2 regions of the Paenibacillus sp. GM2FR genome follow, and region 1 is predicted to be linked to the other one. Evidence: a T-box and tRNA genes for the amino acid it is inferred to sense, from the RefSeq annotation. Region 1 holds a T-box; the other holds one or more tRNA genes.
The links. A T-box is a leader RNA that pairs with one kind of tRNA and senses whether it is charged. The one in region 1 lies ahead of PAEVO_RS28180 (arginine--tRNA ligase), so its partner is inferred to be a tRNA-Arg.

Region 1 (4,425 bases):
TATAGCTTATGTTGGAGAAGTTTCTGACATCCTAGCGTTTTCGTCTTATAATAGAAGGAAAAAGTATTTTACGAACTATATTGAGGAGGCATCGAGCTTGCAGCTTACTAAAATATCACAGAATACCGCCATTTTATTGGAGCATGCCAGAAAATCGGGGCTGACTTCCTCCGAACTGCTGGAGGCTGTGCGCTCGGGTGAGGTAGACAGATTCCAAGTTGCGAACAATGGTCATTTTCACTACGAGGAACTGTTTTCTTATGCAAACGAGCATGGGGAAGATTTGGAGAAGGCCGTCAGCGCGGGATACAAAATTACGTTTAATACCCGCAACGGGTTGAAGATCTGGCTGGAGGAAGCCTTCCGCATCAGCTCGGAATCCGATTTTAGTGTAGGTGAAGGCATTATTGAGGGGCTGAAGCTCCAAGAGGAGCAGGTCGCTCGCTTGAAAGAAGCGTTGGCTGTCAATTGGACCCTGCAGGAAGAGCCGGCAGCAGATGGCGTCCAGGTCAGACTGGCCGTCAGAGGGTTGCAATAATATAAGATAGCCACCGTACGTATTCGCAGGAATAGTATGGTGGCTTTTTTTATAAAATATGATCCGCTAATTCTTCAGAGGGAATTTACATCCGGCTCGGTGTAGGCAGTCCCAGGACCTCCAACGCTTCGCCAAGCGTGTTCTTGAATAAGGAAGTGAGCCATACACGGAACTGGAGCACTTCATCCGCCGATTTCAGAATCGGGCATGCCGAATAAAAATTGTTAAACAAGGAGCACAGCTCATAAGTAAAGTTACAGATGGCGCTTGGAGATAGTTCCCGTCCGGCGGCGTATAGGGTATCATGCCAGGTGCTGATATGGCGAAGCAGCGCATGCTCCGCTTTTTCCATCGCAGGGAACCGGGCAGGCACCGACGGCGTAACACCGGCTTCTTGAGCTTTATTGAGCACGCTGAGTGCACGCGCATAGGAGTAGAGCAGGTATACCCCCGTATTTCCTGATATTTCAGTCGCCTGTTTCAGATCGAACACCACCTCGGTTTGCAGTGCAAAGCGAAGCAGATAGTAACGGATGGAGGCGGCTGCGATCGTATGACTGGACAAACCGTTTTTATCGGAACGGGTGTCTTCGATGAACTTGGCTACTTGGTGGATAAGCTCGGTGATTTTAATTCCGATTCCCTGACGCCCGGACATCGCATAGGACGCTTTCCCATCGGAAGTATCGATTCCGAGATCCGCAGCCGCAGAAGGGCTTAACGAAACGACGCCGTAGCTGACATGACGGAGCTTGTCGGCCTCTTTTTGGAATCCTAGGCTTTCCAGCGCCTGCTTTACCATTGCCTGCGGGTACTGCTGTCTGTAGTCAATGACGTTGATGACTATGTCTGCTTTGCCAAAAGTGAGCTGCTCGCCATGGGTGCTCGTCGTCCAAACCTCGTCTGTGAATTTTTTATATACAAAATCGTTGGAGAGCACACCGTATTTCCACAAATGATAGGCGATGTCTTTGGCAGTGTAGGTCAGTATGCCATTCGAGCGTACCAGCACTTTATCCATGCTGTGGTCTGACTCGGGATCGTCCCCGGCTTCCGCTCCTGTTTGCTTGAGCACCCAACAGCCAGCAAGTTTACCCTCGGTTTCCTGATGGAAGAGGGGCGTGTTCTTCAACAGCTCGAACGCCGACGCCCAGAATCCCTCTCTGACAATGCTGCTCTCCCACACAAGCAGATCATAGTCAATGCCGAACTGCTTCATTTCTTCAAGATGCTCTTTAACGATTCGCTCAGCCACGAGCAGTCCGATCCAGGATAGATTCTGGTTGCCCTCTTCCAGTGCGTGCAGAACCTCGGTCCGATGCTGAACCAGCCCAGGTTCTCTTTCATAGGCCTTATTGGTGCTTGAATAGACGTCCCAGCAGTAATCGCCGAACCGGGCATGTTCCTTGGACAGCGGCGTGTGGAGCATCCCGACCACCGTATCTGCCAGTTGATTGCCAAGGTCGTCGATATAATTATGAACCTCCACCTCGTAACCAAGCTTCCTCATCAGCCTGACCAACGTATCCCCGATACAGGAGTTTCTTAGATGGCCGATATGGGCGGATTTGTTCGGATTGATGGAAGTATGCTCAATGACAATCTTCTCGTTTGTTGCCGGAGGCAATTCAAAGCGATGCCCAGCCCAATATTCCCAATCGATACGCAGATTCATAAAACCTGGGGCAACAATCTCCGTAGCATAGACAAGCTGATTGTAGGACGTATCCTGCTCAAGCTCGGCTTGAATCAGCTCGGCAATGTGCAGCGGAGGCTTACGAAGCAGCTTTGCTAGCTGCATCGCAATGTTGGTGGCGTAATCCCCATGCTCCATGCTGGCAGGCTGCTCAACCCGGACTGGAGTGGAATCCGGCAGTTTGGCGCCCGAAGCTTCACACACCTGGTTTACTGCTTGTTGAAGGCTCGAAGTAATCAAATGACTTAACACGTTAAATCCCCCTTTCAAAATAAAAAAACACGTCGGAAAAATCAAAAAAAGCCCTCATCTCCTAAAGAGACGAGGACTTGTGCTCGCGGTACCACTCTTGTTGTTAAACCGATAGGGTTTAACCACCTTTATACGATAACGGTGTAAGCCGGGGCTCCCTACAGCATTTCACTTCGGAAGGCCATCTCCTGGGTCCGCTTCACGGCCGACTTTGTACCGGTTTCCACCCTCCCGGCTCGCTTGGACTAAAGTCAAGTGCAGTTACTCTCCCAATCAACGAAAATAATATCTTCAAGTTTTTTTCATATTATAACCATTCTATTTAGAAAAGCAACCCCCAAATGACTAAACCTTCTCTGCAAAGATTCGCAGGCGCCTGTAATCTGCGTAAAATGCATCCTCATGCCAGAGCGTCGTTTGGGCAGCTTGGCTGATGCGGGCAATTGCTTTGTCCTTCTCGCCGGCCGAGAATCCAGCGAAGAAGTGATCGCCAAAATGTTGCAGCCAATGCTTCATACCGTCCTTGCCCTCAGGCAGCTTTGTGGGACGGTCGAAGTGATGGGCGACATGCACCCGGAACCCTTGGGATTCAAGCAGGCTGGCATACTGGCCAAGACTAGGAAAATACCACGGATTCCTGGTGTCGGCATCGATTCCATAATGATCGGCGAACACCGTTTTCAAGGCTTGATAGATTCCGTCGATATTCCCCTTGCCTCCAAATTCCGCGACGAATCGGCCGCCGGGTTTGAGGGCTCCATGGACGGAGCGTACCACGCCTGCAGCATCCTTCATCCAGTGCAGGGCAGCATTGGAGAAGACGGCATCATACGGCGTTTCGGTTTCGAAGTTCTCTCCGTCTCCGGTCAGAAACGAAAGCCCGGGGTATTTGCTTTTTGCGCGTTCAATCATTTCTGCCGAATAATCCATGCCGGTTACGTATGCACCCGAAACGGATATTTCATAAGCCAAATCACCGGTCCCGCAGCCCAGGTCGAGAATCCGTTCTCCGGGTTGAGGCGCAAGAAGCTCTACGACTCCTTTTCCATAAGCCGAGACAAACGATAACTGCCGATCATAATCGTAAGCTTTCCATACTTGCTCTGACATAACAACACCCCTTCACCTATGAATTATCCTCATTGTGACATGTTTATCTTATAATTAGAAATATATAAATGTGATAATGTTGATAGGTTTTATCAATAAATGAACGGACAAAAAGCCGCTGAGCAGCGGTTTTATGTAGAACCTTATTTGACGGCAACCAGAAGAGCGCCAACGGCAATGAGTGCAACGCCAGCTGCGTTAATCCAGGATATCTTTTCTCCAAGAAACACAAAGGCAAGAATGACCGCGATGACAACGCTCAACTTATCGATCGGACCTACCTGCGATACTTTGCCGTATTTTAGCGCGAGAAAATAAAACAGCCAGGACAATGCCCCCGCGATGCCGCTGAGCACAATGAAGCTTAATGCTTTCTTCTGAACCAGAATGTCACCGAGTTCCGAGAACTTCCCCTGAACCCCCACGACCCCAGCAGAAACAATGCCATGATGACAGAGCGAATGGCCGTTGCCGAGTTGGCATCGATGTTTTGCAGGCCGATTTTTCCGAAAATGGCGACAAGTGCCGCCGTGACCGCAGACAGCAATGCGTATACAAGCCATAATGGCAATGCGGATCTCTCCTTCCTGATAAAGATAAAGTCTCTGATTAATGCACCGGATTCCTTTATAATAGTATAGAGCAATTTTTACGATATCATGAATTCTCAAGGGATAAACGATTTGGAAGGGACTGGATGAAAAATGACGCATTATATAGCGCCTTACGCAGAAGAGTTTCATGATCGACTGGTGGAATTATGGCTTCATGCCGTATCCCAAACGCACGATTTCCTGACGGAGGAAGATATCGGGTTTTACTATGATAT
Region 2 (4,425 bases), on a different contig from region 1:
AGCAGCTTTCAGTGCTCCGTTTACATCTTCAAGCGTTACGTTTTTGGACAGCTCAACTACGAGGTCCGTTACGGAAACGTTCTTTGTAGGTACACGCATTGCCATACCGTTCAATTTGCCTTTCAATTGTGGCAGAACGAGGCTAACCGCTTTAGCAGCACCTGTTGTGGATGGAATGATGTTCTCAGCAGCTGCACGAGCACGACGCAGATCTTTGTGCGGAAGATCAAGCACTTGCTGGTCATTCGTGTAGGAGTGAACTGTAGTCATCATACCTTTAACGATACCGAACTTCTCGTCAAGAACTTTAGCAAAAGGAGCCAAGCAGTTTGTCGTACAAGAAGCGTTGGAGATTACAGTATGGTTAGCTGCATCGTATTTGTCTTCGTTAACGCCCATAACGATCGTGATATCTTCGTCAGTTGCTGGAGCGGAGATGATAACTTTCTTAGCGCCGCCTTTCAAGTGAGCGGAAGCTTTGTCTTTCGCTGTGAAAATACCAGTGGATTCTACAACGATTTCTACGCCATACTCAGCCCAAGGCAATGCTTCTGGGTTACGCTCAGCGAATACTTTCACTTCACGGCCGTTTACAACGAGTGCGCCTTCTTTAGCTTCAACCGTTGCATTAAGTCTGCCGTGAGTTGTGTCATATTTCAAAAGGTGTGCCAGCGTTTTTACATCCGTCAAATCGTTGATTGCCACGATTTCAACTTCGCTGTTGTTCAGCGCAGCGCGGAACACGTTACGTCCAATACGTCCAAAACCGTTAATACCTACTTTAACCATGAGTAGTTCCCTCCATATTTGTAAAATTTATATATTCAAGATTGGCCGTTAAGCCAATCAAGACAACAATAATGAAAAATCAATTGTACGCCCGTGGATTCAAATACCGGCGTCAATCTCCTTCTCGACTTCCAGTGCCGCGGCTTCATCGGTAACGAGAATATCCTCATGTCCGAATTTCAGCACCGCGTGAATCGCCTTGCCCTTGCCTTGACCCCCAGCAATGCCGATGATCGTCTCCGTCCGCATAATATCCTCAAGCCGCAGCCCGAGGGTAAGCATTTTGTGGACAACTTCGCCATCTTCACTAAAGTAGTAGCCGAAGGATTCCGCAATCGCGCCATCGGCCTGCAAGTTCTGAATCGAGTTTTCATCCAGCTTGCGTCTTCTTGCCATTTCCATGGCATCTCCGATGCCGTGAATAATGACTCGGCAGCGCCTGATCACATCCACAATCTCCTGGATATGCTGATCCTGCACCAAAGACTGGTAGGCATCCTCGCTAAGCAGATCCGGTACATGCAGCAATCGGTACTCAGCTCCCACGCGCTTAGCCATCTTAGAGGCAATGGTGTTCGCTTGAATCTCGACACTCTCCCCGAGACCGCCCCGGGCAGGCACAAACCATGTGCTTGTCAGCGGTTCGCCACCAGGCAAAGAGGACATCTGCTCTGCTACTTCGGCAAGCGTGGAGCCGCCTGTTACGGCAATCGTATCTCCATCCTGTACAAAGCTTAGCAGCGTTCTTGCTCCGGCACGGCCAAGCTCGCGTTTGACTTCCGGAGATGACTCACTGTCACCGGGAATAATGACCACTTTACGAAGCCCGTAAGCCTGACGGATCTTCTCTTCCAGTTCAACCAGTCCGAATAACTCATTCATAACCGGTTCCAGTTCCTCCAGCAAACATACCCCTGAACTGCTGATCCGCATGCCAAGCGTTTCAATCTCGATCAGCCCTTGCGCTTTCAGAAGATCCGTCTCTGCTCTGAGGACACGCTCGGTCATCGAGAGTGATGAAGCCAGTGTTCTTCGGCCAACAATTCCGGACAACTTGATCTGATGAAGGATGGAATACCTTCGTTTAAGAGTGTCCATCAGATCCGGCAGAAGCTGCTCTTGTATTTCTAATAGGTTACGCATGCATTCCACTCCTGCAAACTTCGTCTCGGCTCTCCTCTGCCTGGTCGTAAAATGTCCCAGTCAAACTTTTTAAGTCCCACCCTTATTCTAACCAATAATCAGGCCGGTTGCAAGTGTCCGAAAGTATATTTCTCTGCCCCAGGCATTCTTATACATTATGACCAACTACAGGCTTGTCTATATAATAGGAACAAAGTTTTGCCTGCTATTGTATTTTTGAAAAAGATGCGGTATAATCAACTTCGTTGCTAATTTTTTTAGATATCAGAAAGTATAAACTTCGCGGAGTCAGCTTCCTGATATCGCAAGAAAAACTACTGCTAAACGCGGTCTGTCTTCTTTGAATGTACGTCGATAGACGTTTCTCTTATGCGCCCGTGGTCCAATGGATATGACGTAGGCCTCCGGAGCCTGAGATCGAGGTTCGATTCCTCGCGGGCGCGCCATTTTATCTTTATTCTCTATACTGATTACCCTAAAGTGCCCATGACGGCTCTTTTTTTTACCCAATAGTTTGACTATCTTTGACTTTTTGATTTAAATTGTTTATCATGTGGGTAATACGGTAACAGTATTTATATGAGGTACTTAAGAGGAGGTTTTCCACGTGAGTTTTATACCTATGGTCGTTGAACAAAGCAACCGCGGTGAGCGGGCATACGACATCTATTCCAGATTGCTGAAAGACCGCATTATCTTCCTCGGCTCCGACGTAAATGACGTGGTCGCCAATTCCATCATTGCTCAAATGCTGTTCTTGTCGGCTGAGGATCCTGAGAAGGATATTCATCTTTACATCAACAGTCCTGGCGGTTCCATTACCGCGGGTATGGCGATATTCGATACGATGCAGTTCATCAAGCCGGACGTTTCGACGATCTGTGTCGGCATGGCTGCTTCCATGGGCGCATTCCTGCTCAACGCAGGCGCTAAAGGCAAACGTTACGGTCTGCCTAACAGCGAAATTATGATTCACCAGCCGCTCGGCGGCGCACAAGGTCAAGCCACGGATATTGAGATCCGTGCTCGCCGCATTCTCAAAATGCGCGACAAACTGAACCGCATCCTGTCCGAACGCACGGGCCAACCGCTGGAGCGCATTGAGAAGGATACCGATCGTGACTACTTCATGACGGCTGACGAAGCTAAAGAGTATGGCCTGATCGATCAAGTACTGGAAAATACACCACCGCAAGGACTATAAAAGAAATGAAGCAAAGGGCAGGCGCCGTTATCCGGTTCCTGCCCTTTGTTATCCTCTGGATTCATTGAAAACTTCGAGTACTAAATAGTGAGTGTATCCCCTCCGGTCGCTGTTGAAATCGGGAAACATGAATGAATGGATAAGGAGGTTTCCCGATTTCAAAGGCGAACGCGTTGCTCCTCCAAGGATACTCTCACTTCGGTACGATTTTTTCAATAAAACATAAAGACGGTAAGGGCACTCCCCTCCTAAAAGGCCTCCCTTAACTTGAGGGGAGGGGAATACAGGAAAACCCATTTGCCTCGATAAACACAAAAAATCCCTTGATCGCTGGAAGGGAGAATACACACTCTCCACGTTCCATGATCAAGGGATTTATCGCAATTGGTTCCAGCACAGTGTTACTTCAGGACAGCATCATATATCTCAACAAGCTATGGTATGAAATTAAATGATCACAGTTTACACAAACCGCTTATCATATACTCTTACTTCCACTCTTTCAGTTTCAGCTCAAACTCCGGAAATCCATAAGCATACGCCGTGTACTCATAAAGCTGGAAGTACAGCACCGCAGCATTATCTTTCACATAAAAATCAGCATCGGCCGGCACGCCCTCAAATCCGCCGAGATAGCCTCCTTCTTTCTTCATCTTGCTCAGCACAAGGTTGTTCAGCTTCTGCTTGTTCTTGCCCTGCATGTTGATGAAATCGCCCAGCTTCATCTGCTTGCCGTCCTTCAAGGAGAACGTGAAGCTTTTACGGAAGGTCATGCCATGGGCGCCGCCGGTATACGAGTAATCGTACGCCGTAATGCTCAGGATGTCGTTCTGGTTGTAATGGACCACGAAGTCACCACTGAATTCGTATGGGAAACTGGATTCCGACGGCGGGAATTCCTCAGCATTCCCTTCGGCACCGGTGATTACGCCGGACGCATTTTCTTTCAGCACTTTGTTGATCTCGGCTTGAACCTCTGCATTATCGAGTCCGCTGATTACAGGATAGTTCACAACGGCATCCACGCCCTGAATCTTCTTCTTCAGCGCTACCGATTTAATGGTGATGTCATTCTGCTTCTTCTGTGTCATGCTGAGAGTTTTCAAGGAAGGATTCCATTGCCCCTGAACACCCATGTATTCGCTGATCGTTTTGAACGGCACATAGAGACGACCATTCATGATCTGTCCGCCAGGCTCGCCGGCATACGAGCCATTTACCAGAATACCGATTTCAGTTGAATCATATACGATAGCGCTCAGTTTGTTATAACCGTTACCCAGTGTATA

Region 2: it encodes a tRNA-Arg, which carries the amino acid that the T-box ahead of PAEVO_RS28180 (arginine--tRNA ligase) is inferred to sense. The anticodon was not compared.

Annotation. Positions count from the first base shown of each region.
Region 1 is NZ_MKZM01000010.1:702,361-706,785, forward strand. It holds gene PAEVO_RS28175 (hypothetical protein) at 98-538, shown strand; gene PAEVO_RS28180 (arginine--tRNA ligase) at 624-2,486, opposite strand; T-box leader at 2,549-2,772, opposite strand; gene PAEVO_RS28185 (class I SAM-dependent methyltransferase) at 2,832-3,596, opposite strand; partial or broken gene PAEVO_RS28190 (EamA family transporter) at 3,740-4,167, opposite strand; gene PAEVO_RS28195 (acetyltransferase) at 4,301-4,425, shown strand, end outside.
Region 2 is NZ_MKZM01000009.1:65,435-69,859, reverse strand. It holds gene gap (type I glyceraldehyde-3-phosphate dehydrogenase) at 1-789, opposite strand, end outside; gene PAEVO_RS21500 (sugar-binding transcriptional regulator) at 889-1,932, opposite strand; tRNA gene PAEVO_RS21495 (tRNA-Arg) at 2,304-2,378, shown strand; gene clpP (ATP-dependent Clp endopeptidase proteolytic subunit ClpP) at 2,540-3,136, shown strand; gene PAEVO_RS21485 (PdaC/SigV domain-containing protein) at 3,625-4,425, opposite strand, start outside.